DNA from 2 places in the Leclercia sp. GHBNCSD genome. Region 1 is predicted to be linked to the other one. Evidence: predicted binding sites of a transcription regulator. Region 1 holds the regulator's gene; the other holds the start of a gene.
What was found. The regulator Fur, encoded in region 1, represses iron uptake genes when iron is present. The targets are predictions, from matches to a motif close to ATAATAATGAGAACNACTATCAA.

Region 1 (14,685 bases):
ACACCCACGGCACGACCTGATGGATCGTTCATGGTTTTGAAAGCTTCATCCCACTCAATGGCTTTCGCCGAGGAGCAGGCGACGGAAGGACCGCCAGGAACACACTCTGCTGCGCTTGGCAGCGGGAACAGCTCTTCGAAGATCTCACGGTACAGATAGGCTTCTTTCGAACCCGGCGTGTTGTACGGGAAGCGGAAGCTGGCGGTTTCCAGTTGCTGATCGGAAATCTGCTTCGCTGCCACCTCTTTCAGGGTGTCGATCCAGCTGTACCCTACGCCGTCAGAGAACTGCTCTTTCTGACGCCATGCCACGCTTGCAGGCAGGTAAGATTCGAAGCATTCGCGCAGAACGTGTTTCTCCATCTTACCGTTGCCGCACATTTTGTCCTGCGGGTTGATACGCATGGCCACGTCGAGGAATTTTTTATCCAGGAAGGGAACGCGCGCTTCAACACCCCATGCAGACATCGCTTTGTTGGCACGGGCGCAGTCAAACATGTGCAGGGCCTGCAGTTTACGCACGGTCTCTTCGTGCAGCTCTTTGGCATCCGGCGCTTTATGGAAGTAGAGGTAGCCGCCGAACACTTCGTCAGAACCTTCGCCGGAAAGTACCATTTTAATGCCCATAGCCTTGATTTTACGGGACATCAGGTACATCGGCGTGGAGGCGCGGATGGTGGTCACATCATAGGTTTCAATGTGATAGATAACGTCGCGGATCGCATCCAGCCCTTCCTGCACCGTAAAGTGGATCTCATGGTGCACGGTGCCCAGGTGATTTGCCACCTCCTGCGCGGCTTTCAGGTCCGGGGATCCTTCCAGGCCGACGGCGAAGGAGTGCAGCTGCGGCCACCAGGCTTCGGAGCGCTCCTGATCTTCCACGCGACGTGCGGCATACTTTTTGGTGATCGCCGAGATAACGGACGAGTCCAGACCGCCTGAGAGCAGCACGCCGTAAGGCACGTCCGACATCAGGTGGCTTTTCACTGAATCTTCCAGCGCCTGGCGCAGCTCGTTTTTATCGGTGACGTTGTCTTTAACGGCATCGTAATCGAACCAGTCGCGCTGATAGTACTGGCGAATTTCGCCATCCTGGCTCCACAGATAGCTGCCTGCCGGGAACTCTTTGATGGTGCGGCAAACCGGCACCAGGGCTTTCATTTCAGAGGCAACATAGAAGTTGCCGTGCTCATCATGGCCCATATAGAGCGGGATAATCCCGATGTGGTCGCGGCCAATCAGGTACGCATCTTTTTCGCTATCGTACAGCGCAAAGGCAAACATACCCTGCAGATCGTCGAGGAACTCGGGCCCTTTCTCCTGGTAGAGGGCCAGGATCACTTCGCAGTCAGAACCGGTCTGGAAGGTGTAGCGATCGCCGTACTCCGCGCGCAGCGCCTGGTGGTTGTAGATTTCACCGTTGACCGCCAGCGCATGGGTTTTTTTCTCGTTATATAACGGCTGGGCACCGGCATTGACATCCACAATCGACAGACGCTCGTGCGCCAGGATGGCTTTATCGCTGGCGTAGACACCGGACCAGTCCGGGCCGCGATGGCGCATCAGACGGGAGAGTTCCAGTGCTTTTTTACGCAGTTCGCCTGCGTCAGTTTTGATATCCAGTACGCCGAAAATTGAACACATAACCTTCTCCATTAACCCTGTTGCAGTGTGATGTTGCTTGCTTATGAAAATGCCGCAAAAGCGGAGGGGCGGCAAGCGATTTGCCGGGTAAAAAGAAAAAAGTGCAATACCTGTTGATGAATGTTGAAAAAAGCGTACGCCTTAAGCTGGATTATTGATGTTTATTCAGTAAAAGGCGTTTTTTATTAGATGAATTTCTATTTTTGACGCGGCAAAATGAAAAAACCACGTCCGGGGACGTGGTTTTGGGTTACAGGACATCAATTTCCGCGACCGAGGGGTAAATCCAGCTTGGTCGGAACGGCATCGAATCGATATCGTCCAGGGTGGATACCCCCGACAGGACCAGGATGGTTTCCAGCCCGGCCTGGAAGCCGGCCAGAATATCGGTGCGCAGGTTATCGCCCACAATCACCGTATCTTCCGAGTGGGCCTGCATTGTGTTGAGTGCTGCACGAATGATCCACGGGCTGGGCTTACCAACATAAAACGGCATGCGGCCGGTCATCTTCTCAATACCGGCACAGAGTGCGCCGCAGGCCGGGTAAAAGCCGCGGCCATGGGTATCCGGGTTGGTGGCGATAAAGCGGGCGCCGTTGGCGACAAAGAAGGCCGCCTTGTGCATCATCTCCCAGTTATAGGAGCGCGTTTCGCCAACGATAACAAAGTCGGGGTTGACGTCGGTGATGGTAAAGCCCGCTTTGTACAGTTCATGGATCAGTGCGCCTTCACCGACTACATACGCTTTTTTGCCTTCCTGACGCTTCAGGAAATCTGCGGTGGCCATTGCCGAGGTATAGAACACGCTGGCGGGCACATCGATACCGGCGTTGGCAAAACGGTTCGCCAGATCCTGTCCGGTCTGCGACGGGAAGTTAGTGAGCAGCACCAGCGGCATACCCTTTTCCATGATGCCGTTAAGAAACTCTGCAGCGCCCGGCACGGCAACGTTGTCGTGCATCAGCACGCCGTCGATATCACAAATAACATTCTTAATGGTCATGAACTTCCCGACATCAAAAAAAGAAGGCGTCACTATAAAGCGCTGTCAGCTTTCCAGCAAACGCTGCAACAGGATACCGTTAAGCATGGCGCGTTTTACCAGGGCAAAAGCGCCAATCGCGGAACGGTCGTTCAGCGCGGAGCGAACCACCGGCAGGTTCTGGCGAAACGCCTTCAGCGCCTGGGTATTGATGCACCCTTCGATGGCAGGCAGCAGCACTTTTTCGGCCTCGGTAATTTCACCGGCGATCACCACTTTTTGTGGGTTAAACAGGTTGATGGCGATGGCAATGGTTTTACCCAGATGACGGCCAACCTGCTCAATCACTTCACTGGCTAACGCGTCGCCCTTATTGGCCGCCCGGCAGATGGCGCTGATTTTACAGTCATCGAGCGTGACGCGGCTCTGATAACCCTGCTCCAGCAGATGGCGCACCCGCTGCTCAATGGCGGCGTTGGCAGCGACGGTTTCCAGACAGCCAAAGTTGCCGCAGTGGCAGCGCTCACCCAGCGGGTCAACCTGAATGTGGCCAATCTCGCCCACGTTACCGTTACGGCCAATAAAAATGCGGCCATTAGAGATAATACCGGCACCCGTACCGCGGTGAACGCGCACCAGAATTGAGTCTTCACAATCCTGACTTGCACCAAAGTAGTGCTCGGCCAGCGCCAGGCTGCGGATATCGTGACCCACAAAGCAGGTTACGGCGAAACGCTTTTCCAGCGCGTCGATCAGCGCCCAGTTTTCGACCTGAATATGCGGCATATAGCGGATCACGCCGCTTTCGGGATCGACGAGCCCGGGCAGGATCACCGAAATGGCAATCAGCTCGCGGATTTTGCGCTGGCAGGATTCGATAAACAGCTCGATGGCGTTAAGCAGCGCATGTTCGAGGGTCTCCTGAGTGCGTTCCGGCAGGGCATAGTGCTCTTCAGCAATGGCCTTACTGCTGAGATCGTACAGCGTCAGGGTGGCGTCATGACGTCCAAGGCGCACGCCAATGGCGTGGAAATGACGGGTTTCGGTAACAATTGAGATAGCGCGACGGCCTCCGGTGGAGGCCTGCTGATCCACTTCTTTAATCAGCCCGCGCTCAATAAGCTGACGGGTAATTTTCGTCACGCTGGCGGGGGCAAGCTGGCTCTGTTCTGCAATCTGAATCCGCGAGATGGGTCCGTGCTGGTCAATCAGTCGATAAACCGCCGCACTGTTCAGCTGTTTTACCAGATCAACGTTGCCAATTTGAGCTTGTCCGCCAGGTGTCATACTTTCGCTTACTCTGTAACGACCTCGTTACCATTAACGATGGTCTTGATGATTTTATAATCGTGTGTGAATGCGGTGAGGTTAGCGACCATCCCCGGTGCAATACTGCCCAGCTGTTTATCTACGCCTATCGCGCGTGCCGGATAGAGCGTTGCCATACGCAGCACTTCATCGAGGGCAATGCTGCAATGTTCAACCAGATTGCGCACGCCTTCGATCATGGTCAGAGCCGAGCCGCTTAACGTTCCGTTCTCATCCACACAGAGTCCATTCCGGTAGTATATTGTTTTACCAGCAAAAATGAACTGTTCAATATTTGCCCCAGCTGGTGCCGTGGCGTCTGTTACCAGACACAGTTTGTCACCTTTCAGGCGCTTAGCGTTACGCACGTTGGCGTAATCGACATGTAAACCGTCAACAATAATGCCGCAATAGACATCTGGTTCGTCGAAGATCGCCCCGGCGAGACCGGGTTCGCGTCCGGTAATATAAGGCATAGCATTATAAAGATGGGTCGCGAAGGTGATACCGGCGCGGAAGCCCACTTTGGCCTCTTTTAGCGTGGCGTTGGAATGCCCTGCAGAGACCACAATACCTGCGCCCGCCAGCTTGCGGATCACCTCAGGATCGACCATTTCTGGCGCCAGGGTCACTTTGGTGATCACATCCGCGTTGGCACAGAGAAAATCAACCAGTTCACCGTCAGGTTTACGGACGTAATCAGGATTATGGGTGCCTTTCTTGACGATATTCAGCCACGGCCCCTCAAGGTGCAGACCCAGCGCCTGGTGTGGATATTTCGCCAGATATTCACGCATCACGCGAACGCCTTGCTTCATCAGGTCGTCGCTGGTGGTAATAAGCGTCGGCAGGTAGCTGGTGCAGCCCGATTTTTCATTGGCGCGCTGCATAATTTCCAGCGTTTCAACGGTGACGGCTTCGGCAGTATCGTTGAACTGCACGCCGCCACAGCCGTTAAGCTGTACGTCGATAAAACCGGGGGAGATGATTGCTCCATTGAGCGAGCGTTGTTCAATGTCCGCTGGCAGTTCGGCCAGTGGGCAGACACGTTCAATCAGGCCATTGGCGATAACGATCGCATGGTCATCCAGAATTTCATGGCCGGTATAAATCCGACCGTGGGTTAAAGCGTACATAACGACCCCCGGTTTAAAAATAGCATGCCGTCTCTGCAGGCAGAGACGGCGTCACATTACAGACCTTTAATATTTTCTGCTTCTAATTCGTTGAAATACTTCAACGTCTTCACTTTCAGTTCCATGGTAGACGGTTCATCGCATACCACAACTGCTTTCGGATGCAGTTGCAGACAGCTGATGGTCCACATGTGGTTGACGTTGCCTTCTACCGCCGCCTGCAGCGCCTGCGCTTTTACACTGCCCAGCACCAGAATCATCACTTCTTCCGCATCCAGCAGGGTACCCACGCCAACGGTCAGGGCATATTTTGGTACCTGGTTAACGTCGCCATCAAAGAAACGGGAGTTTGCCACACGGGTGTCATGTGTCAGGGTTTTGATACGGGTACGGGAGGCCAGAGAAGAAGCAGGTTCGTTGAAGGCGATATGACCGTCGTTACCGACGCCACCCATGAACAGGTGGATTTTACCGTAAGCACGGATTTTTTCTTCGTAATGACGGCACTCTGCATCAATATCCGGGGCATTTCCGTCCAGCAGATTAATATTTTCCGGTTTAATATCAATGTGATCAAAGAAGTTCCGGTGCATGAAGCTATGGTAGCTCTCCGGGTGCTCTTTTGGCAGGCCTACATACTCGTCCATGTTGAAGGTGACAACATGTTCAAAGCTAACCTGGCCCGCTTTATGCATCTCAACCAGTGCTTTATAGGCGGTAAGAGGTGTGCCACCGGTAGGCAGACCCAGTACAAAAGGACGATCGGCTGTCGGTTTGAACGCGTTGATACGTTGTACGATATGGCGAGCAGCCCATTTGCCGACTTGTTCTGCGGTTGCCAGGGGGATCAGTCTCATTATTCACCTCTGAAGTTTTAGTAAAAGTTGGCGGATTGCTTGTCGGGGTATGATATAAGCCTAACCTGTTTCACACCGAGAGGGGTCAATCCGTCCTGATTTTTCGTATCATAAAATAAGTTTTCACTGTTTGCCAGTACAGGGGAGGGGAAGAAACAATATTTGGTGACAAAACTCACAAAAAGTACGCGTTTAATTTGCGATACGAATTAATTTTTCAGACACTCTCAAAGCCAGTGAATCATCAACTGTATTTATCGTTCGTTACACAATAAAAAAACATAGTTTATGCGCGAGCCTTAACAAAGGGTCTCGTAGGGGGAATAGGATGAATATTTTAGGTTTTTTCCAGCGCCTCGGTAGGGCTTTGCAGCTCCCTATCGCCGTGCTACCGGTTGCAGCGCTCCTGCTGCGATTCGGGCAACCCGATCTTCTTAACGTGCCGTTTATTGCTCAGGCTGGCGGCGCAATTTTTGACAACCTGGCGCTGATTTTTGCCATCGGTGTGGCGTCAAGCTGGTCAAAAGACAGCGCTGGTGCTGCGGCACTGGCCGGGGCCGTGGGTTACTTCATCCTCACGAAAGCGATGGTGACCATCAACCCTGAAATCAACATGGGCGTACTGGCGGGTATCATTACCGGCCTCGTCGGTGGTGCCGTCTACAACCGCTGGGCAGGTATCAAACTCCCTGACTTCCTGAGCTTCTTCGGCGGAAAACGTTTCGTGCCGATCGCGACGGGCTTTTTCTGTCTGATCCTTGCCGCCATCTTTGGCTACGTGTGGCCACCGGTGCAGCACGCTATCCATGCGGGTGGCGAGTGGATCGTTTCCGCGGGCGCAATGGGTGCGGGTATCTTCGGTTTCATCAACCGTCTGCTGATCCCAACGGGTCTGCATCAGGTGCTGAACACCATCGCCTGGTTCCAGATTGGTGAGTTCACCAACGCGGCGGGTGCCGTGTTCCACGGTGATATCAACCGTTTCTACGCAGGCGACGGCACCGCGGGCATGTTCATGTCCGGCTTCTTCCCAATCATGATGTTTGGTCTGCCTGGCGCTGCGCTGGCAATGTACCTGGCTGCGCCGAAAGAGCGTCGCCCAATGGTTGGCGGTATGCTGCTGTCCGTTGCGATCACGGCCTTCCTGACCGGCGTGACCGAGCCACTGGAATTCCTGTTCATGTTCCTGGCGCCGCTGCTGTATCTCATGCACGCCTTCCTGACCGGTATCAGCCTGTTTGTGGCCACTCTTCTGGGTATCCATGCTGGCTTCTCCTTCTCCGCAGGCGCTATCGACTACGTGTTGATGTACAACCTGCCGGCGGCAAGCAGCAATGTCTGGATGCTGATGGTGATGGGCCTGGTGTTCTTCGTTATCTACTTCCTCCTGTTCAGCGCGGTTATTCGTATGTTTAACCTCAAAACGCCGGGCCGTGAAGAGACAAAAGATGACGTCGTAACCAGTGAAGCAAACAGCAATACCGAAGAAGGTTTAACTCAGCTGGCAACCAGCTACATTGCCGCTGTAGGCGGTACCGATAACCTGAAAGCCATTGATGCCTGTATTACCCGCCTGCGTCTGACCGTTGGCGACTCTGCGCGCGTGAGCGATGCCATGTGTAAACGCCTGGGCGCGTCTGGTGTGGTGAAACTGAACAAACAAACCATCCAGGTTATCGTGGGTGCGAAGGCCGAATCTATCGGCGACGAAATGAAAAAAGTGGTTGCCCGTGGGCCGGTCGCTGCTGCCTCAACGGATAGCGCACCCGTGGCTGACGCGCCGGTTGCGAAACCGCAGGCGGTGCCAAATGCGGTAACCATTGCCGCACTGGTTTCGCCAGTCACCGGTGAGGTGGTGGCTCTGGAGCAGGTTCCTGATGAAGCCTTCGCCAGTAAAGCCGTGGGTGACGGTGTCGCGGTTAAACCAACGGAGAAAACCGTTGTGTCGCCTGCGGCGGGCACCATCGTTAAAATCTTCAATACCAACCACGCGTTCTGCCTGGAAACCGACAAAGGGGCGGAGATCGTTGTCCACATGGGCATCGATACCGTAGCGCTGGGTGGCCAGGGCTTCAAACGCCTGGTCGAAGAGGGTGCGGAAGTGGTGGCGGGTCAGCCGGTTCTGGAGATGGATCTCGACTACCTGAACGCCAACGCGCGCTCGATGATTAGCCCGGTTGTCTGCAGCAATATCGATGACTTCAGCGGCCTGGTCATTAAGGCGCAGGGTCAGGTTGTGGCCGGTCAGACACCTCTGTATGAAATTAAAGGCAAATAAGTGCTCCTGAGTAAGCGTTAGTGCCTGAGCGGCGGGGATATCCCCGCCGCTTTTTTTTGCAGCAATCGCCCTCATAATTCTCTTCCGGGACCGTTTTTTGCGTAACTAAAGGTTGTCACTACGCCCGGCTTATAAGATCATATGCCGTTATACGTCGTTTACGCTTTGAGGAATCCACGATGAGTGAGGCTGAAGCCCGCCCGAGCAACTTTATCCGTCAGATCATTGATGAAGATCTGGCCACTGGTAAGCACACCACAGTTCATACCCGTTTCCCGCCGGAGCCGAATGGCTACCTGCATATTGGTCATGCGAAATCGATCTGCCTGAACTTCGGCATCGCGCAGGACTATCAGGGTCAATGCAACCTGCGTTTCGATGACACCAACCCGGTGAAAGAAGATATCGAATACGTAGAGTCCATTAAGAACGACGTGCAATGGTTGGGCTTCAACTGGTCTGGCGACATCTGCTACTCCTCCGACTATTTTGACCAGCTGTATGCTTACGCCGTAGAGCTGATCAACAAAGGTCTGGCCTACGTTGACGAGCTTTCCGCTGACGAAATCCGCGAATACCGCGGCACGCTGACCGCGCCGGGCAAAAACAGCCCGTACCGCGATCGCAGCGTGGAAGAGAACCTGGCGCTGTTTGAAAAAATGCGTGCCGGTGGCTTCGAAGAGGGTAAAGCCTGCCTGCGCGCTAAAATCGATATGGCCTCACCATTTATCGTGATGCGTGACCCGGTGCTGTACCGCATTAAGTTTGCCGATCACCATCAGACCGGCAGCAAGTGGTGCATCTACCCAATGTACGACTTCACCCACTGCATCAGCGATGCGCTGGAAGGCATTACTCACTCCTTATGTACGCTGGAGTTCCAGGACAACCGTCGTCTGTATGACTGGGTGCTGGATAACATCTCCATTCCGGTGCATCCGCGTCAGTACGAATTCTCTCGTCTGAATCTGGAATACACCGTGATGTCCAAGCGTAAGCTGAACCTGCTGGTTACCGACAAGCACGTTGAAGGCTGGGATGACCCGCGTATGCCAACCATCTCCGGTCTGCGTCGTCGTGGCTATACCGCCGCATCTATCCGCGAGTTTTGCAAACGCATCGGCGTGACCAAGCAGGACAACACCATTGAGATGGCGTCGCTGGAATCCTGCATTCGCGAAGATCTGAACGACAATGCGCCGCGCGCGATGGCTGTTATCGATCCGGTTAAGCTGGTTATCGAAAACTATCCTCAGGGCGAAAGCGAGCTGGTGACCATGCCGAACCATCCGAGCAAGCCGGAGATGGGTAGCCGTGAAGTGCCGTTCAGCGCAGAGATCTGGATCGATCGCGCCGACTTCCGCGAAGAAGCGAACAAGCAGTACAAACGCCTGGTGCTGGGCAAAGAAGTGCGCCTGCGTAATGCCTACGTGATCAAAGCTGAGCGTGTTGAAAAAGATGCTGAAGGCACTATCACCACGATCTTCTGCAGCTACGATGCCGAGACTCTGAGCAAAGATCCTGCCGATGGCCGCAAGGTGAAAGGCGTTATCCACTGGGTCAGCGCGGCACATGCGCTGCCGGTTGAGATCCGTCTGTACGATCGCCTCTTCAGCGTGCCAAACCCGGGTGCCGCAGAGGACTTCCTGGAGGTCATTAACCCGGAGTCGCTGGTGATCAAGCAGGGCTTTGCGGAGCCATCCCTGAAAGGGGCTGTTGCCGGCAATGCGTATCAGTTTGAGCGCGAAGGTTACTTCTGCCTCGACAGCCGCTACGCCACAGCCGATAAACTGGTGTTTAACCGTACCGTTGGTCTGCGTGATACCTGGACGAAAGTCGGCGAATAACCGATCATTTTCTGATAAACGCCGCGCATTGCGGCGTTTTTTTTGCCAGACAATCGGGTCAGAATTTAACCATATGTTCGCGTTGCGAATTAATTCCCTTTCTTAAAACTGTTCGCTTTTTCTTCCTTTTCGCAAATTCACCGTAATAGCTATCAGAATGGCTGTTTAATGCCTGCCTGTTAAAAATAACTCGCTAATTATTCCTGTTATTTTAATAAAATATTCTTCTTCCTTTGCTTTGTTACAATTAGCAATCAAATATGTGCGCTTTGTCATAATCCTGACGTTTGATCGCTGAAAAGCATTGATAATTCGCGTCGCGAAAAATAGTCTACAGAGAGGAGATGTAAGCGGGTATTTCTGGTTACCTCCACTTTTTACTTTTTGTTTTTCGCCGTTTTAGGCGCTTTAAATACGTCAAAGAGGATTAATTATGCGTACGTTCAGTGGCAAACGTAGTGCGCTAGCGCTGGCTATTGCCGGTGTAACAGCAATGTCAGGCTGGATGGTTTCTCCGAAAGCCCAGGCCGAAGGTTTTATTGATGATTCCACGCTCACGGGCGGTATTTATTACTGGCAGCGTGAACGTGACCGTAAAGATGTCGAAGCAGATAAATATAAAACTAACCTGGCTCACTCCACCTGGAACGCCAACCTCGATTTCCAGTCCGGCTATGCCGCCGATATGTTCGGTCTTGATCTTGCTGCGTTCACGGCCATTGAAATGGCGGAAAATGGCGACAGCGGCCACCCGAACGAAATTGCGTTCTCCTCCAGCAACAAAGCCTACAAAGAGGACTGGTCCGGCGATAAGAGCGGAATCAGCCTGTATAAAGCCGCAGCAAAATTTAAATACGGTCCGGTCTGGGCGCGCGGTGGCTGGCTGCAACCAACCGGCCAGACCCTGTTAGCGCCACACTGGAGCTTTATGCCAGGTACCTACCAGGGTGCCGAAGCCGGGGCAAACTTTGACTACGGCGACAGCGGGGCGCTGAGTTTCTCGTATATGTGGACCAACGAGTACAAAGCGCCTTGGCATCTTGAGATGGACAAGTTCTATCAGAATGACAGAAAAACCCGCGTTGATTATCTCCACTCATTTGGCGCGAAGTACGATTTCAAAAATAACCTGATTCTGGAAGCCGCGTTTGGCCAGGCGGAAGGCTTCATCGATCAGTACTTTGCCAAAGCGAGCTACAAACTGGATATCGTGGGCGGCCCCCTCTCTACCAGCTACCAGTTCTACGGCACGCGTGATAAAGCCGATAGCGGCACCGTGAACGATATCTACGACGGCACGGCATGGCTGCAGGCGCTGACCCTGGGTTATAAGGTCGGTCAGGTCGACTTACGTCTGGAAGGGACTTACGTTAAGGCGGAAGGGCAGCAGGGCTATTTCCTGCAGCGCATGACCCCAACCTATGCTTCGTCCAACGGTCGTCTGGACGTGTGGTGGGATAACCGCTCCGACTTCAACGCCAACGGCGAAAAAGCGGTCTTCTTCGGCGCGATGTATGACCTGAGCAACTGGAACCTCGCAGGCTGGAGCGTCGGTGCTTCTTATGTTTACGCCTGGGATGCAAAACCAGCAGACTGGCTGATCAACAGCGCGGGCCAGCGTGAAGATATCGCCTCTAACAAGATCAAAGAGTCTGCCTATAGTCTGGATGCGATCTACACCCTGCAGGACGGTCGCGCGAAAGGCACCATGTTCAAACTGCACTTCACGCAGTATGACAACCATTCCGACATCCCAAGCTACGGCGGCGGCTACGGCAACATCTTCCAGGATGAGCGTGACGTGAAATTTATGGTTATCGCCCCGTTCACCATCTTCTGATGACTCACCCGGCGGGGGATAACCCCGCCGATCGGAGACTGCTATGCTGAAAAAAATCGTACTGGTTGCGCTGCTGGCATCAGGACTGGCCGCCTGCGCACAACCCCAGACCCAGAGAGAAGACACCCGTCTGAAAGAGGCCTACAGCGCCTGTATCAATACCGCTGAAGGTTCGCCAGAAAAAATCGAAGCCTGCCAGAGCGTGCTGAACGTGCTGCGCCAGGAGAAGAAGCACGAACAGTTTGCCAACCAGGAAAGCGTGCGAGTGGCGGATTACCAAGCCTGTATTATGGCGCGCAAAACGGGTAACAATCAGGACGTGACCAAAAATTGCGACAAAATCTGGCAGGAAATTCGCAGTAATAACAGCAAGTAATTCGCTGTTTTTAACGCCCGGTGGCGCGATGCTCACCGGGTCTACCAGGGTGAAATCACCCGTAGGCCCGTGTAAGCGCAGCGCCACCGGGCTTTTTACATTATGACAGGCATAAAAAAGCCAACCGTCAGGTTGGCTCGGAGCAGGCGGATGAATTATTTCGCGTCGTGCGCGTGATCATCTTCGCGGCAGTCGCCTTCGGCACAGTGGCCATAGAGGTAGAGACTGTGGTTGGTCAGACGAATGCCATGACGGGCGGCAATTTCACGCTGACGTGATTCGATAGAGTCGTCGCTGAATTCGATCACTTTGCCGCAATCCAGGCAAATCAGGTGATCGTGGTGATGCTGCTGCGTCAGTTCAAATACGGATTTCCCGCCTTCAAAGTTGTGACGCGTCACGATGCCTGCATCGTCGAACTGGTTCAGTACACGGTAAACGGTCGCCAGACCAATCTCTTCGCCCATGTCGATCAGACGCTTGTATAAGTCTTCCGCACTGACATGATGGTTATCCGGACCCTGAAGCACTTCCAGGATTTTTAACCGTGGAAGCGTGACTTTCAGTCCGGCCTTCTTTAATGCGGTGTTGTTGTCAGTCATGCGGAATCTGTCCTGTTGCTAAACGATTCACTTCTAAAGAAGAAGTGACAGAAAATGCACCTGGGAAATGCGTCTCATTATAGAACTGCCATGACCTAATGAAAACTGCAAGTCTCAAGTAAAGTATGCTTATAAAAACGTGGTACCGCCAACAAACTTGTTACAGGGTGACCCGTTTGAACCTGGATCATTGTACAGGTATGGCAGGAAAAGTTAAAAATTTGTAGCAATTATTTTGATTGATATTACCTATCAATGCGGCGCAACTATGGCGTTGCGCCGCAGTGTGATCAGGCGTTGAGAATATCGTCGAGGTGCAGCTCTTCGCGAACCTGCTTAACCCATTTCTCTACGCGCTCAGCGGTCAGTTCAGGCTGGCGATCTTCATCGATGGCAAGACCCACGAAGTGGTTATCATCGGCCAGACCTTTAGAGGCTTCGAAGTGGTAGCCAGCAGTTGGCCAGTGACCAACGATTACGGCGCCGCGCGGCTCAATGATATCGCGGATGGTGCCGAGAGCGTCGCAGAAGTACTCTGCGTAATCTTCCTGATCGCCACAGCCGAACAGGGCAACCAGTTTGCCGTTGAAATCGATCTCTTCCAGAGACGGGAAGAAATCGTCCCAGTCGCACTGCGCTTCACCGTAGTACCAGGTAGGGATGCCCAGCAGCAGGATATCGTAGCCTTCGATATCTTCTTTGCTGCTTTTCGCAATGTCATGCACATCGGCAACGTCTTTACCTAGCTGTTTTTGAATGTTTTTTGCGATATTTTCGGTATTACCCGTGTCGCTGCCAAAAAAAATGCCGATGATTGCCATGAGTAAAATAACCTCTTGAAACTTAATGGTATGGTGGCGCAATTTAGCCACGGATAAGGGCAATCATAGCAGAACAGAGAAGCCTGCGGAAACTGCAATCACCCAGGACTGCACTCTGTGCTACATGAAAGCAATAAGAAGGGGAGTTTTCTGACTTACGCTTTGCCGTGCCATATCTCGAGCTGCGCAATCAGCATCTCTTCAATCAGCTCACTGCGGCTGATATCACGGGCATTCGCCAGCTCGTTCAGCGCATCGACGGCTTCAGCGTTCAGTTTCAGCTCGACGCGTTTAAGCCCGCGGCTTTTATCGCGTTTAAGCTGATTGCGCTTATTGATGCGCAGCTGTTCATCACGCGAAAGCGGATTGGTTTTCGGTCGTCCCGGGCGACGCTCATTCGCGAACAGATCTAATGTCGTGCGGTCCGTGTGTTCTTTGGCCATGATTTTGAGACTTCGGGGGAAACAAGACACCCTGCTAATGCCCGGGCGATAAGCGCGCCATCATACATCACCGAAAACGGCACGCCAACGACTGGAGGCCCGCTGGCGACCAGTCGCTCTCTTTTTAATCAATTTGCCGTGTCGGCGAGGTAACGACGGATAGCGCGCAGCACCGCGTCCGGTTTTTCGGCATGAACCCAGTGTCCGGCGCCGGCAATGACATGCGCACGCGCCTGAGGGAATTGCGTCAGTAGCGCATCGCGATACGCTTCGGTTACATACGGGGAGTTGCCGCCGGTAATAAACAGCGTCGGATGCGGCCACGCCGGCACCGGCTGCCAGCCGACGATCTGGTCATATTGATCCCAGAGCACCGGCACGTTAAAGCGCCATTCGCCGTCGACGAAGGATTTCAGCAGAAACTGCACCACGCCTTCTTCGTTCAGATGCTCACGCATCAGCGCGGCAGCCTGCTGGCGGGTGCTAACGCCAGCGTCCGTGACGGCGTTGATAGCGGCGAAGATCTCATCATGGCGGCGCACATCGTAATCC
Region 2 (14,685 bases), 2.1 Mb from region 1:
CTGGGCGAGGGCGTTAATGGTCAGATCGCGGCGCTGCAAATCCTCTTCAAGGGTGACGTCCGGGGCGGCATGACAGGTGAAGCCAGTATAACCGACGCCGGATTTGCGCTCGGTACGCGCCAGCGCGTACTCCTGGCGGCTTTGCGGATGCAGGAAGACAGGAAAATCGCGGCCTACCTGCTGGTAGCCCGCATCAAGCATCTCCTGAGGTGTGGCGCCTACCACCACCCAGTCTTTATCTTTGACCGGCAGACCTAACAACGCATCACGAACCGCACCACCGACCAGATAAATCTTCACGCCACACTCTCCCGTATTAAAAATGGCAATAATACGTAAGTGTGGCAGAGATAGCGATTTAGTTCATCCAGCGGTCTTTACGCTTACGGCTCGGTACCAGATGCGGCAGCACCAGACCCAGCAGCAGACCCATACCCAGCACGCCGCCGCCATACATAAACCACTGCATAATAATGGTGCGCTGTTTGTCATCCAGCTGCAGGTTGGCTGCGCTCACCTTTTTCTGGGCGACGATCAGCTCGTTCTTCAGCTTCTGGTTTTCGTCTTTGAGACCGTTGATCACCCCGTCGCTCTGCGCCACTTTCTGCTGCATTTCAGCCGTGCGCTGGTTCCAGGTGGCGTCGATATTGGTCAGTTTGTCGGTCAGGGTTTTGACCTGGTTTTCCAGATCCGGCACGCGGGTGCGCAGGCTTGGGCTGGTGCTAAGCTCTTTCAACGGGATCCAGGCGGTACGGCCGCTGCTGTCGCGCACCTGGCCATAGTTAGAGTCGGCATTGCTCTGTAACAGCACCACTTCCTCGCCGGCATTAATCGTACCCACGAGGCGATAATTGTCACCCGGACCACTACGTACCCAGGTATTCAGTTCGTCAGAAACGTAGCGTTTCTCTTCAGCGTGAACCGCTGTTGCGGCGCTAAAAGCAAGTAATGTCAGTCCGATTAGGCGTAATTTAAGCATCAGGCAGTCGTTATTTTCGTAAAAAGTGGAACGATAGTAGTGGTAACGGCTTCTCCACGCAAAGGATTCGTCAGCATTCGGAATCCTCCGTGTAGGGTTTGCCACTTTAACAAACTTTACGCCCGTCAAATTGCTCATTGCGTGGCAATCTGGCGCAAAATACTATCTACTGACAAAAAAGTGGCGAGTAAGTTCGCCTAAATTTACCCCGCAGTGCTGCAATCAAAAGAACAAGGCCATGGCTCAGGAAATCGAATTAAAGTTTATCGTTGAAAATGAGAGCGTCGACGCGCTGAAAAACCATCTGCACCAGCTGACAGCTGAACATCACGAGCCGGTGCAACTGCTCAACATCTATTACGAAACTCAGGACCTGTGGCTGCGTCGCCATGACAGGGGGCTGCGCATCCGCGGCGTTGATGGCCGCTACGAGATGACCATGAAAATTGGTGGTCGCGTGGTGGGCGGTCTGCATCAGCGCCCGGAATACAACATTGATATTGACCAGCCTGCGCTGGATCTGGCGCGCTTCCCGGCGGAAGTGTGGCCGGAAGGCCAACTCCCCGAGGGCCTGGAAGAGAGCGCCAGCCCGCTGTTCAGCACCGATTTCTGGCGCGAAAAGTGGCTGGTGAACGAAGGTAAAAGCCGCATTGAAATCGCCCTCGACCGGGGTGAGGTAAAAGCGGGCGAGTTCCAGGAGCCGATCTGCGAGCTGGAGCTTGAGCTGCTGGAAGGCCACGCCGATGACGTGCTGAAGCTGGCGCGTAAGCTGGTGACCCAGAGCGGTCTGCGTCAGGGAAGCCTGAGCAAGGCGGCCCGCGGCTATCATCTGGCCCAGGGCAATGCCCCGCGCACCCTGAAACCGCTGGAGATTATGCGCGTCGCGCCGAAATCCTCTATCGAGCAGGGGTTTGAAGCCTCGCTGGAGCTGGCCCTGAGCCAGTGGCAGTATCACGAGGAGCTGTGGGTCCGCGGCGTGAAAGGGGCGAAAGCCGAGGTGCTGGCGGCGATGGCGCTGGTACGTCATAGCCTGACGCTGTTCGGCGGCATTGTGCCACGTAAAGCGAGTGCTCACTTACGCGATCTGCTGACCCAGACCGAAACCCTGATGGCGTCGGATGTCTCTGCCGAGACGGCGGTCTACAGCCCGCAAACCGCCACCGCGAAACTGGCGCTGACCGAGTTTCTGGTGACGCGCGGCTGGCGCACCTTCCTCGACGCGAAGGCGCAGAGCAAAATGGCGGATAACTTTAAGCGCTTCGCCGATATTCACCTCTCCCGTCATGCTGCTGAACTGAAAACCACCTTCGCCCATCCGCTGGGGGATCAGTATGGCGATCAGCTGATTCGTCTGGCGCGCAACATCGACAGCATGTTGCTGCTGTCAGGGGCGTATGACGGCCCGATGGCCCGCGCCTGGCTGGAAAACTGGCAAGGGCTGCTGCATGCCATTAAGACGCGCCAGCACATTGAAATTGAGCATTTCCGTAACGAAGCCATTTCGCAGGAGCCATTCTGGCTGCACAGCGGAAAACGTTAACGCAGGCAAGGAACCCCAATGATGCCGCTTTCTTCACCCTTACAGCAGCAGTGGCAGACGGTATGTGAGCGTCTGCCGGAAACATTACCCGCCTCGTCATTAAGCGACCAGGCCAGGCAGGTGCTGGCGTTCAGCGACTTTGTGCAGGAGAGCGTTACGGCACATCCTGACTGGCTGACCGGGCTTGAGGCCGCGCCGCCGCAGGCGGACGAGTGGCAGCACTACGCGCAGTGGTTATGCGACGCGCTGGCAGATGTCGGCGATGAAGCCGCGCTGATGCGCGAGCTGCGCCATTTCCGCCGCCGGGTAATGGTGCGCATCGCCTGGGCGCAGGCGCTGATGCTGGTGAGTGAAGAGAGCACGTTGCAGCAGTTGAGTCACCTTGCGGAGACGCTGATCGTCACCGCCCGCGACTGGCTGTACGACGCCTGCTGTCGTGAATGGGGTACGCCATGCAGTGAGGATGGCACCCCGCAGCCGCTGCTGATTTTAGGGATGGGCAAGCTCGGCGGCGGCGAGCTCAACTTTTCCTCAGACATCGATCTGATCTTCGCCTGGCCGGAGAAGGGTGCCACCCGCGGCGGACGCCGTGAGCTGGACAACGCCCAGTTCTTTACCCGCCTGGGGCAGCGGCTGATTAAGGCCCTGGATCAACCCACCCAGGATGGCTTTGTCTATCGCGTGGATATGCGCCTGCGTCCGTTCGGCGACAGCGGCCCGCTGGTGCTGAGCTTCGCCGCGCTGGAGGACTACTACCAGGAGCAGGGGCGCGACTGGGAGCGCTACGCGATGGTGAAGGCGCGGATCATGGGCGATAACGACGGTGCCTACGCCAGCGAGCTGCGCGCCATGCTGCGCCCGTTCGTGTTCCGTCGCTATATCGATTTCAGCGTCATCCAGTCGCTGCGCAACATGAAAGGGATGATTGCCCGGGAAGTGCGGCGGCGTGGCCTGAAAGACAACATCAAGCTGGGGGCGGGCGGTATCCGCGAGATCGAGTTTATCGTCCAGGTGTTCCAGCTGATCCGCGGCGGGCGCGAGCCGTCGCTGCAATCCCGCTCCCTGCTGCCAACGCTTGCGGCAATTGCACAGCTGAACCTTTTGGCGGAAGGGGATGCGCAGATCCTGCGTGAGGCCTACCTCTTCTTGCGTCGGCTGGAGAACCTGCTGCAGAGCATTAACGACGAACAAACCCAGACCCTGCCGGGGGATGAGCTTAATCGCGCCCGTCTCGCCTGGGGAATGCGCCTTGACGACTGGCAGGCGCTGACCGAGGCGCTGGATGCGCACATGGCCGCGGTGCGGCGGATTTTTAACGACCTGATTGGCGACGATGAGAGCGAATCACAGGATGATGAGCTGTCGGAGCACTGGCGCGAGCTGTGGCAGGATGCGCTGCAGGAGGACGATACTACCCCGGTGCTGGCCCACCTCAGCAATGATGACCGTCACCGGGTGGTGGCGCTGATTGCAGATTTCCGCCTGGAGCTGAACAAGCGCGCCATTGGCCCGCGCGGACGTCAGGTGCTCGATCACCTGATGCCGCACCTGCTGAGCGACGTCTGCTCCCGCGCCGATGCGCCGGTGCCGCTGTCGCGCCTGACCCCACTGCTCAGCGGGATCATCACCCGCACCACCTATCTGGAGCTGTTAAGCGAGTTCCCGGGCGCGCTCAAGCACCTGATTTCCCTTTGCGCCGCCTCGCCAATGATCGCCAGCAAGCTAGCGCGCTATCCGCTGCTGCTGGACGAGCTGCTCGATCCCAATACCCTTTACCAGCCGACGGCGACCGACGCCTACCGGGACGAGCTGCGCCAGTATCTGCTGCGCGTGCCGGAGGAGGATGAGGAGCAGCAGCTGGAGGCGCTGCGTCAGTTTAAACAGGCGCAGCTGCTGCGTGTGGCTGCCGCCGATATCGCCGGAACGTTGCCGGTGATGAAAGTGAGCGATCACTTAACCTGGCTGGCGGAGGCGATTATTGATGCCGTTGTCCATCAGGCGTGGGTACAGATGGTGGCGCGTTATGGCCAGCCGAAACACCTGGCCGATCGGGAAGGGCGCGGCTTTGCGGTTGTGGGATATGGCAAGCTGGGCGGCTGGGAGCTGGGCTACAGCTCCGATCTGGATCTCATTTTCCTTCACGACTGCCCGGTAGATGTGATGACCGACGGCGAGCGTGAGATCGACGGGCGTCAGTTCTACCTGCGCCTCGCCCAGCGCATCATGCACCTGTTCAGCACCCGCACGTCGTCGGGCATTCTGTATGAAGTGGATGCCCGCCTGCGTCCGTCCGGGGCGGCGGGCATGCTGGTCACCTCCACCGAGTCGTTCGCCGAGTATCAGAAGAACGAAGCCTGGACCTGGGAGCATCAGGCTCTGGTGCGCGCCCGGGTGGTCTATGGCGATCCGCAGCTGAAGGCGCAGTTCGATGCTATCCGGCGCGACGTGCTGACCGCCACGCGTGAAGGCCAGACGCTGCAGACCGAGGTGCGCGAGATGCGTGAAAAAATGCGCGCCCATCTGGGAAATAAACATCGTGATCGCTTTGATATTAAAGCCGACGAAGGCGGTATTACCGACATCGAATTTATCACCCAGTATCTGGTGCTGCGTGACGCCCACGCCAAACCGAAGCTGACCCGCTGGTCGGATAACGTGCGCATTCTGGAACTGCTGGCGCAGAACGACATTATGGATGAGCAGGAGGCGCTGGCGCTCACCCGCGCTTACACCACGCTGCGCGATGAACTGCATCATCTGGCGTTGCAGGAGCAGCCCGGTCATCTGCCGCTCGACTGCTTTAACGCCGAGCGGGAGCTGGTGCGCGCCTGCTGGCAGAAGTGGCTGGTGGAACCGTGCGTAACAAAACAAGTGTGATATTATCGCGCGCAAATTGTGAATCTTTCTGGAGTCAGGAATGAAAGTAACACTGCCAGAGTTTGAACGTGCTGGAGTTATGGTAGTTGGCGATGTGATGCTGGATCGCTACTGGTATGGGCCAACCAGCCGCATTTCCCCGGAAGCCCCGGTCCCGGTGGTGAAGGTGGATACCATTGAAGAGCGTCCTGGCGGCGCGGCAAACGTGGCGATGAACATTGCTTCTCTCGGCGCACATTCGCGTCTGGTCGGTCTGACCGGCATCGACGATGCGGCGCGGGCGCTGAGCAAGACGCTGGCGGATGTGAACGTTAAATGTGATTTCGTTTCTGTTCCAACGCACCCGACCATTACCAAGCTGCGCGTGCTGTCGCGCAATCAGCAGCTGATCCGCCTCGACTTTGAAGAGGGCTTTGAAGGGGTAGATCCGGAGCCGCTGCACGAGCGCATCAACCAGGCGCTGGGCAACATCGGCGCGCTGGTGCTCTCCGACTACGCCAAAGGGGCGCTGGCGAGCGTCCAGCAGATGATTAAGCTGGCCCGCGCTTCCGGTGTGCCGGTGCTGATCGACCCGAAAGGCACCGATTTCGAACGCTATCGCGGTGCGACGCTGCTGACGCCGAACCTCTCCGAGTTTGAAGCGGTGGCGGGCAAATGCAAAACCGAGGATGAGATCGTTGAGCGCGGCATGAAGATCATCGCCGACTTCGATCTCTCCGCGCTGCTGGTGACCCGTTCCGAGCAGGGGATGACCCTGCTGCAACCGGGCAAAGCGCCGCTGCATATGCCAACCCAGGCGCAGGAAGTGTATGACGTCACCGGTGCGGGCGATACGGTGATTGGCGTGCTGGCGGCGACGCTGGCGGCCGGTAATACCCTTGAAGAGGCCTGCTACTTTGCCAACGCTGCCGCAGGCGTGGTGGTCGGCAAGCTGGGGACCTCAACCGTCTCCCCTATCGAGCTGGAAAACGCGGTGCGTGGCCGTGCTGATACCGGTTTTGGCGTGATGAGTGAAGAAGAGCTGAAAGTGGCCGTTGCCGCCGCGCGTAAGCGTGGTGAGAAAGTGGTAATGACCAACGGCGTGTTCGACATTCTGCACGCGGGCCACGTCTCCTATCTTGCCAACGCGCGCAAGCTGGGCGACCGTCTGATCGTGGCGGTGAACAGCGATGCCTCCACCAAACGTCTGAAGGGTGAAACCCGTCCGGTGAATCCGCTTGAGCAGCGTATGATTGTGCTAGGCGCGCTGGAAGCGGTGGACTGGGTCGTCTCCTTCGAAGAGGATACCCCGCAGCGCCTGATTGCCGGGATCCTGCCGGACCTGCTGGTGAAAGGCGGTGACTACAAGCCTGAGCAAATCGCGGGCAGCGAAGAGGTCTGGGCCAACGGCGGGGAAGTGATGGTGCTCAATTTTGAGGACGGATGTTCAACCACCAACATCATCAAAAAGATCCAGAAAGATAGCGAGAAATAAAAAACGGGCCGAAAGGCCCGTTTTTTTGCCGGGTGGCGGCTTCGCCTTACCCGGCCTACGGTAACCCGTGTGAATTATTCCACATTGTCTACCGGTGGGATCGCCGGGGCCGGTTTCACTTCATCAACAACAACACCGCGGTTTTCCAGCTCGGTGAGGCGCTGCTCCAGCAGGGCAACCTTTTCGCGGGTGCGCAGCAGAACCTGCGTCTGCACGTCAAATTCTTCACGGCTGACCAGATCCAGACGCATCAGCTGCGCCTGCAGCACCTGGCGGATCTTCTTCTCAACATCATCACCAAACTCACGTACGCCTTTTGGCATGGATTCATGGACCTGGCGAGCAAGTTGTTCAATTTTTTTTGGGTCGATCATCATAGTTCCCTTGAAGTAAAGATGTTTAGAACCATTGTAGCGCGTTACGGGGATCCTTAAACCAGAATTGTGTGAAGCTTATGCGTTGCCGAACATAATCATTAGCGTTATAGTTATCCCGCTTATTCTCAGGGCGGGGCGAAATTCCCCACCGGCGGTAAATCAACACCATGTTGAAAGCCCGCGAGCGCTTTGGGTGCATACTCAAAGGTCAGCAGATCCGGTGTAATTCCGGGGCCGACGGTTAAAGTCCGGATGGGAGAGAGTAACGAACCAGTCGGGCGAGGCCCGCTCACGTTATTTTTTTGCCGTACTCCGGCGCTCCTAAGACTGCCCTGATTCTGGTAACCATAATTTTAATGAGGTTTTTTTACCATGAATCAGACGCTCCTTTCCTCTTTCGGTACCTCTACTGACCGTGTTGAGCAGGCGCTTGCTGCGCTTCGCGAAGGCCGCGGCGTGATGGTGCTTGACGATGAAGACCGTGAAAACGAAGGCGATATGATTTTCGCCGCCGAAACCATGACCGTTGAGCAGATGGCGCTGACCATCCGTCACGGCAGCGGCATTGTTTGCCTGTGTATCACCGAAGATCGCCGTAAACAGCTGGAACTGCCTATGATGGTAGAGAACAACACCAGCGCCTTCGGCACCGGTTTTACCGTCACCATCGAAGCCGCCAGCGGCGTGACCACCGGTGTCTCTGCCGCTGACCGCGTCACCACCGTGCGTGCCGCCATTGCCGACGGTGCAAAACCTTCTGACCTGAACCGTCCGGGCCATGTCTTCCCGCTTCGCGCGCAGCCGGGCGGCGTGTTGACTCGCGGCGGCCACACCGAAGCCACTATCGATCTGGTAACGCTGGCCGGTTTCAAACCCGCCGGTGTCCTGTGTGAACTGACCAATGATGATGGCTCTATGGCCCGCGCGCCGGAGTGCATCGACTTCGCGGTGAAACACAACATGGCTGTGGTCACCATTGAAGATCTGGTGGCGTATCGCCAGGCGCACGAGCGCAAAGCCAGCTGATAACGCAGCATAAAAAACGCCGGGTTAACCCGGCGTTTTTTTTACCCTATTCCTGCCGTCTGGAGCAGCACCAGACTGAGCCCCATTACCGACATCCCGCACAGCACGCCGTAGCTGGGATTGTTATTGGGATCGATCTCTTTGGCGAGCGGCATCAGCTCATCCACCGACAGCGCCACCATAATGCCCGCCACTGCCGCCATAATCGCCGCCATCACCACCGGCGAGATCAGGCTGCCGAGGATCAGCCACGCCAGTACGCCGCCTGCAATCTCCGCCATGCCGGAAATACCCGCCCAGAAGACCGCTTTACGTTTTGAACCGGTGGCCGCATAGACCGGGCCTGCGACCGCGAGCCCCTCCGGGATATTGTGCAACGCCACCGCCAGCGCAATACCGAATCCTAACTCCAGGTTGTTACTGGCGGTCACATAGGTCGCAACGCCTTCCGGGAAGTTGTGCAGGCTGATGCCCAGGGTCAGCAGCAGCGCAGTACGTCGCAGGTTGCGGGGCAGCGGCTGACTCCCTTTCTGCATCAGATCCTGCGGGTGCGCGTGGGGCAGCATTCTGTCCAGCGCAAAGTAGCCCAGCAGGCCAAAAACAAACATCCCGTAGCCGAGCACCGGCGACATCCCTTCGGTGCCGAGTGCCGCGGGCAGCATCTCCATCAGGGAGATGAGCAACATGATCCCGGCGGCAAAGCCGAGCGAAAATGCCAGCACGCGGTTCGAGGGCTTCTGGCCCAGCACGCCGAGCAGGGCGCCGATAAAGGTGGCGGCGCCTGCGAGAATCGTCAGAATCAGAGGAACTGACATTCACCTCTCCTTATGATAATGATTATCATTCATATTAAAGGCTAAACGCGCGTAAAGCGAGCGGGTATAATCGCCTTTACAGATCCCTTACATTCAAATTTCCTGATGATCTTCATCATGGTTATCAGAGTTCATCTTATCCTGTTAACGGGTAAGGTAAAGCTATCAAATCGACAGCTTGTGTAAGGATATCATCATGACATCTTCTCGTATGCCAGCACTGTTTTTGGGCCACGGTAGCCCCATGAACGCGCTGGAGGATAACGTCTATACCCGCGCCTGGCGTCATCTGGGAGAGACGTTGCCGCGTCCGAAAGCAATCGTGGTGATTTCTGCACACTGGTTTACCCGTGGCACCGGTGTTACCGCGATGGAAACGCCGAAAACGATCCATGATTTTGGCGGCTTCCCGCAGGCGCTGTACGACACGCACTATCCGGCACTGGGATCACCGGCCCTGGCGCAGCGGCTGGTAGAGCTGCTGTCGCCTCTCCCGGTCATCCTTGATAAAGAGGCGTGGGGCTTTGACCACGGCTCCTGGGGCGTGCTGATCAAGATGTACCCGGATGCCGACATCCCGATGGTGCAGCTTAGCATCGACAGTACCAAACCGGCGGCGTGGCACCTTGAGATGGGCCGTAAGCTCGCCGCGCTCCGTGACGAGGGCATCATGCTGGTAGCCAGCGGTAACGTGGTGCATAACCTGCGCACAGCCCGCTGGCATGGAGAAAACACGCCCTATCCGTGGGCAACGTCGTTTAACGATTACGTGAAAGCAAACCTGACCTGGCAGGGGCCGGCTGAAGAACATCCCCTGGTGAACTATCTGGCGCATGAAGGCGGCTCGCTCTCAAACCCGACGGCGGAACATTTCCTGCCGCTGCTCTATGTCCTGGGCGCGTGGGATGGTCAGGAGCCCGTTTCCACACCGGTGGACGGCATTGAGATGGGCAGCTTGAGTATGTTGTCGGTGCAGGTGGGGTAAAGCGCCCGGTGGCGCTGCGCTTACCGGGCCTGCGGAGTGATGTAGGCCGGATAAGGCGAAGCCGCCACCCGGCACCACAGGCTACTCCACGAAGATATGCGGATAGAACCGCGACAGATCCTGGGTGATCAACGCCCGATCTTCACGAATACCAATCCCGGCTGGCTGATCGTTGATCAGCCAGCTGCCGATCAGCATGTAGCTGTCGCCATACTTCGGTAACTGACAGAACTGCTGGACGATCATCCCTTCTTCGCCATACGGACCTTCTACCGCTTCCACGGTGTTACCGTTTTCGATAATCGATACGTTGGCGCCTTCGCGGGAGAAAATCGGCTTTTTGACATACTTCTCCATCTGCGGATAGTCATCTTCCGCGAAGTAAGCGGGCAGCAGGTTTGGATGGTCCGGGAACATCTCCCACAGCAGCGGTAACAGCGCTTTGTTGGAGATAATGCTCTTCCAGGCCGGCTCCAGCCAGCGCACGCCAGCATCTTCCAGCTTGGTAGAGAAGACTTCGCGCAGCATGTATTCCCACGGATAGAGCTTGAACAGGTTACTGATTACCTGGTCCTGCAGATCGGTGAACTGGCCTTTTTCACCCAGCCCGATATCTTCCATGTAGAGAAATTCGCTGGCAACGTCCGCTTCGGCGGCGCAGTCCTGTAGGTACTGTACCGTGCCGCGATCTTCGACCGTGTCACGACAGCAGGCAAAGTGCAGCAGGTTGAAGCCGTGCTGTTCGCGCAGTTCAGCGAAACGCGCGATCAGCTTTTCCTGCAGACTGTTGAACTGGTCACTGCCTTCCGGAAGATGGCCTGCGTTCTGCTGATCTTCCAGCCAGATCCACTGGAAGAAGGCCGCTTCATACAGGGAGGTTGGTGTATCGGCGTTGTTCTCAAGCAGCTTAGGCTCGCCGGTGCCATCCCACGCCAGATCGAGGCGGGAGTAGAGCGACGGCTGATGGGTCAGCCATGACTGACGCACAAAGCCCCAGGTGTGCTTCGGAATGCGGAATTTAGTCAGCAGCTCATCGCTGGCGATCACCTTTTCCACCACCTTCAGGCACATCTGATGCAGCTCCGCCGTCACCTCTTCCAGTTTTTCAACCTGGGCGAGGGTCAGCTTGTAGTAGGCATCTTCACACCAGTACGGCTCGCCGTACATGGTGTGGAAGTTGAAACCATATTCGGTGGCTTTTTCGCGCCAGTCCGGGCGCTCAACAATACTGACTCGTTCCATTATCAGCCGCCCATTGAGCGCGTTGAGGTGCCGGTCGCGCTGCGTTGCATGGTGTTCTGTTTGGCAACAGATTCACCAAAGCCGCCGCGGGTAACGGTGCTGGTGGTCGCCGGTTTAGGCGCCATAGCGGTTTTCGGAACGGTCATGGTGCGGCCTGGCTGGGCAGCACCGTAACCTTTGCCGCTGGCATCGGTATACTGGCCGTAAGCCGGGCTGGCCGGGTTTTTAGAGCTGAACAGCGGTTGCTGCTGATAACCCGCGCCGCCGCTCATCAGTCGGCCCATCATGTAACCGGCCATCAACGGCATCCAGAAACTGCCGCTGGATTGCGCCTGCGCCTGGTTTTCTGGCGCCGTGCCCGCCTGAGCCGGAGCAGGCGCCTGCTGGCACTGACCTTCGCCAAATTCCGCCACGCAGTCTTCACGGCTGGCATATTTCGGCGCGGTACGTTCGGCCTCTTTCAGGGCATTGTTGTAGGCGGTAGTACACTCTGCCTTGTTGCCGGTGGCGGAGGCACAGTCATCGGCATTCTGGTAGAGCGAAACCGTTTCGTCGCTTTGCTCACAGCCTGCCAGCATAAACACGGCGCCCAGCGCCAGGGCGACAGGAGTGAGGTGACGCGCGTTCCAGCTTTTGCGGAACGTGGCGTGATTAATGGATTTTGTCCGTTTCATGATCGTCTTCCAGGACCCAGTGATAAAACACAGAAAATAACGCTCAGAATAGAGGATGAGTGGTGGAAATTGAAGCGATGGGGGCGAAACTGGGGGATCTTTACGTTGGCTTACGTTTTTTTGTCGGGCAGCGCGATAATACCCGGCCAGGATAGCCCTGGCCGGATGACATCATTAGTTGCTGGTGGTACGCGCAGCGGCGGCGGTTAAGCCATCAGCAGAGGCAGCCTGCTGTGGATTTTCCGGGGCCACAACCTCTGGGGTAGTGGAGATAGGTTTACCCAGAGCGCCGTTCAGCGCCAGCAGATCCTGCTCGTTCAACGTACCCAGCGCTTGCTTGATGTTCAGCTGGTTAATCAGGTAGTTATAACGGGCATTGGAGAGCTGTTGTTTGGCGTTATAGAGCGTGGTGGTCGCGTCCAGCACGTCAACAATGGTACGGGTACCGACCGCGTAACCCGCTTCTGACGCATCCAGCGAGCTCTGAGCAGACACTACGGCCTGTTTATAGGCATTGATGCTGCTGACAGAGGCATTCACGTTGTTGAAGGAGGAACGCACGGTCTGCACAACGCTGCGGTGCGCACTTTCAAGCTGCTCGCTGGCACCGACAAAGTTGTACTGCGCCTGTTTGACCTGCGAATTGACCTGGCCGCCCTGATAGATTGGCAGAGAGAAGTTCAGGCCGATTTTATTCTGGCCAACGTCGCTGTCGTTGTACTGGGCTCCGCTGGTTCGTGAACCACTGTAGCTGGTGTTTGACACCCCGGTAGAGGCGCTCAGGCTCAGGGTTGGCAGATGGCCATCCTGTGCCAGGCGGATCTGCTCGCGGGCCAGATCCTGGTTCAGGCGGGCCTGCAGCAGGCTCAGGTTACGGTTTTCAGCTTCTTTCAGCAGGGCATTCACCGCCTGCGGCTTTTCGGCTTTGAAGCGATCAACGTTCAGGGAAGCCAGCTGTGGGTAATAGTTACCGGTGACCTGACGCAGCTGTTCAACGGCGTTATCCAGGTCGTTACGCGCGGTCACTTCGTTCGCCAGTACGTTATCGTATTGCGAACGGGCGTTCTGCACGTCGGTGATGGCGACCAGGCCCACGTTAAAACGCTGGGTGGTCTGATCGAGCTGACGGTAGATAGCTTGTTTTTGCGCTTCAATATAGGAGAGCGTATCGATAGCGCTCAGCACTCTGAAGTAGGCGGTGGCCGTGTTCAGGATCAGGGTCTGCTGGTCGGTCTGATAGGTCACATCCTGAATACCGGCAGATTTCTCCTGCAGGCTCAGGGTACGCCATTTAGACATATCAAACAGCGTCTGGGTCAACTGGAGTGAACCGCTGGTGACGTTGGAGTCGATGCCGTTAGCATCACGGTAACCGTTGTTATAGGTATAGTCTGCACCTAAACCCAGCTGTGGTAATAATGGGCTGCGTGCTTCATTAATTTTTTCAAATGCAGCATCACGATCGGCGGCGGATTTACGCAGTTCCGGATTACTCAGACGTGCCTGCTTATAAACCTGTATCAGGTCCTCTGCCTGACTCACCGCGCTGAAACCCGTCAGGCTCAGGCCGATGAGGATGGGGAGCAATTTCTTCATTTGCTTTCCTTGTTGTGAAGCTTAGTTAGCGCTGATCTAATTTAAAAAATATCTACCGATTCTAGCAGACTTCGCCACTGCAAAAGGTTGGCGTTCCGTGCCATGCGGCAGTAACTTGCACCAATTTACCATACTGTTGTAGAAACCGCATTTTAGCAGAATTGAATTTCACCTTAACGCCACCATTTATACCAGGATGCAAACATGGATAAACCAGAGAAGTTGCCAGTGACTTTTACAAAAAACGATGTAGAAATTATTGCACGAGAAACGCTCTACAGCGGATTTTTTTCACTGGAATTATACCGTTTTCGCCATCGTCTGTTTAACGGCGAAATGAGTGGCGAAGTGCGGCGCGAAATTTTTGAGCGCGGGCATGCTGCAGTCTTGCTACCCTTTGACCCAGTGCGTGATGAAGTGGTACTGGTAGAGCAGATTCGCATTGCCGCGCTGGATACCAGCGAAAGCCCGTGGCTGCTGGAGATGGTAGCCGGGATGGTTGAAGCAGGCGAGACCCCGGATGAGGTCGCCCGTCGCGAGGCGATGGAAGAGGCCGGGCTGATGGTTGGGCGTACAAAACCGATTTCGAATTATCTGGCAAGCCCTGGCGGCACCAGCGAGCGTTTATCGGTTCTGGTAGGCGAAGTGGACGCCACGACCGCGCAAGGGATTCACGGTCTGGTTGATGAAAACGAAGATATTCGTGTTCATGTGGTAAGTCGGGAGCAGGCTTATCAATGGGTAGAAGAGGGGAAAATCGACAACGCGGCGTCTGTCATCGCTTTGCAATGGCTACAGCTGCACTATCAGGAATTAAGAAACGAGTGGAAAAAATGAAGCGTTATACACCTGACTTCCCTGAAATGATGCGCCTGTGCGAAACCAACTTCGCCCAGTTGCGCCGTTTGCTGCCGCGTAATGACGCGCCCGGCGAAACAGTGAGCTATCAGGTGAGCAACGCGCAGTATCGGTTAACGATTACGGAATCAACCCGTTACACTACGCTGGTGGAGATTGAACAAACGGCACCTTCCATCAGCTACTGGAGCCTGCCGTCGATGACGGTGCGGCTGTACCATGACGCGATGGTCGCTGAAGTG

Region 2: zupT (zinc transporter ZupT) is a predicted target of Fur. The motif match lies at 9,095-9,117, and genes of this name have one in related genera.

Annotation. Positions count from the first base shown of each region.
Region 1 covers NZ_JBQVYO010000001.1:572,682-587,366, reverse strand. Annotated here, with positions in the region: gene asnB (asparagine synthase B) at 1-1,643, opposite strand, end outside; gene ACT3IC_RS02900 (HAD-IIA family hydrolase) at 1,894-2,646, opposite strand; gene nagC (DNA-binding transcriptional regulator NagC) at 2,692-3,912, opposite strand; gene nagA (N-acetylglucosamine-6-phosphate deacetylase) at 3,921-5,069, opposite strand; gene nagB (glucosamine-6-phosphate deaminase) at 5,126-5,926, opposite strand; gene nagE (PTS N-acetyl glucosamine transporter subunit IIABC) at 6,255-8,204, shown strand; gene glnS (glutamine--tRNA ligase) at 8,384-10,051, shown strand; gene chiP (chitoporin ChiP) at 10,485-11,891, shown strand; gene chiQ (ChiQ/YbfN family lipoprotein) at 11,938-12,267, shown strand; gene fur (ferric iron uptake transcriptional regulator) at 12,423-12,869, opposite strand; gene fldA (flavodoxin FldA) at 13,160-13,690, opposite strand; gene ybfE (LexA regulated protein) at 13,846-14,133, opposite strand; gene ybfF (esterase) at 14,262-14,685, opposite strand, start outside.
Region 2 covers NZ_JBQVYO010000001.1:2,663,002-2,677,686, forward strand. Annotated here, with positions in the region: gene ACT3IC_RS12915 (multifunctional CCA addition/repair protein) at 1-300, opposite strand, end outside; gene ACT3IC_RS12920 (TIGR04211 family SH3 domain-containing protein) at 359-979, opposite strand; gene ACT3IC_RS12925 (CYTH domain-containing protein) at 1,218-2,519, shown strand; gene glnE (bifunctional [glutamate--ammonia ligase]-adenylyl-L-tyrosine phosphorylase/[glutamate--ammonia-ligase] adenylyltransferase) at 2,538-5,396, shown strand; gene hldE (bifunctional D-glycero-beta-D-manno-heptose-7-phosphate kinase/D-glycero-beta-D-manno-heptose 1-phosphate adenylyltransferase HldE) at 5,437-6,870, shown strand; gene ubiK (ubiquinone biosynthesis accessory factor UbiK) at 6,945-7,244, opposite strand; FMN riboswitch at 7,365-7,515, shown strand; gene ribB (3,4-dihydroxy-2-butanone-4-phosphate synthase) at 7,620-8,273, shown strand; gene zupT (zinc transporter ZupT) at 8,315-9,088, opposite strand; gene ygiD (4,5-DOPA-extradiol-dioxygenase) at 9,285-10,073, shown strand; gene ACT3IC_RS12960 (glutathionylspermidine synthase family protein) at 10,155-11,315, opposite strand; gene ACT3IC_RS12965 (DUF1190 family protein) at 11,318-11,989, opposite strand; gene tolC (outer membrane channel protein TolC) at 12,164-13,585, opposite strand; gene nudF (ADP-ribose diphosphatase) at 13,790-14,422, shown strand; gene ACT3IC_RS12980 (DUF1249 family protein) at 14,419-14,685, shown strand, end outside.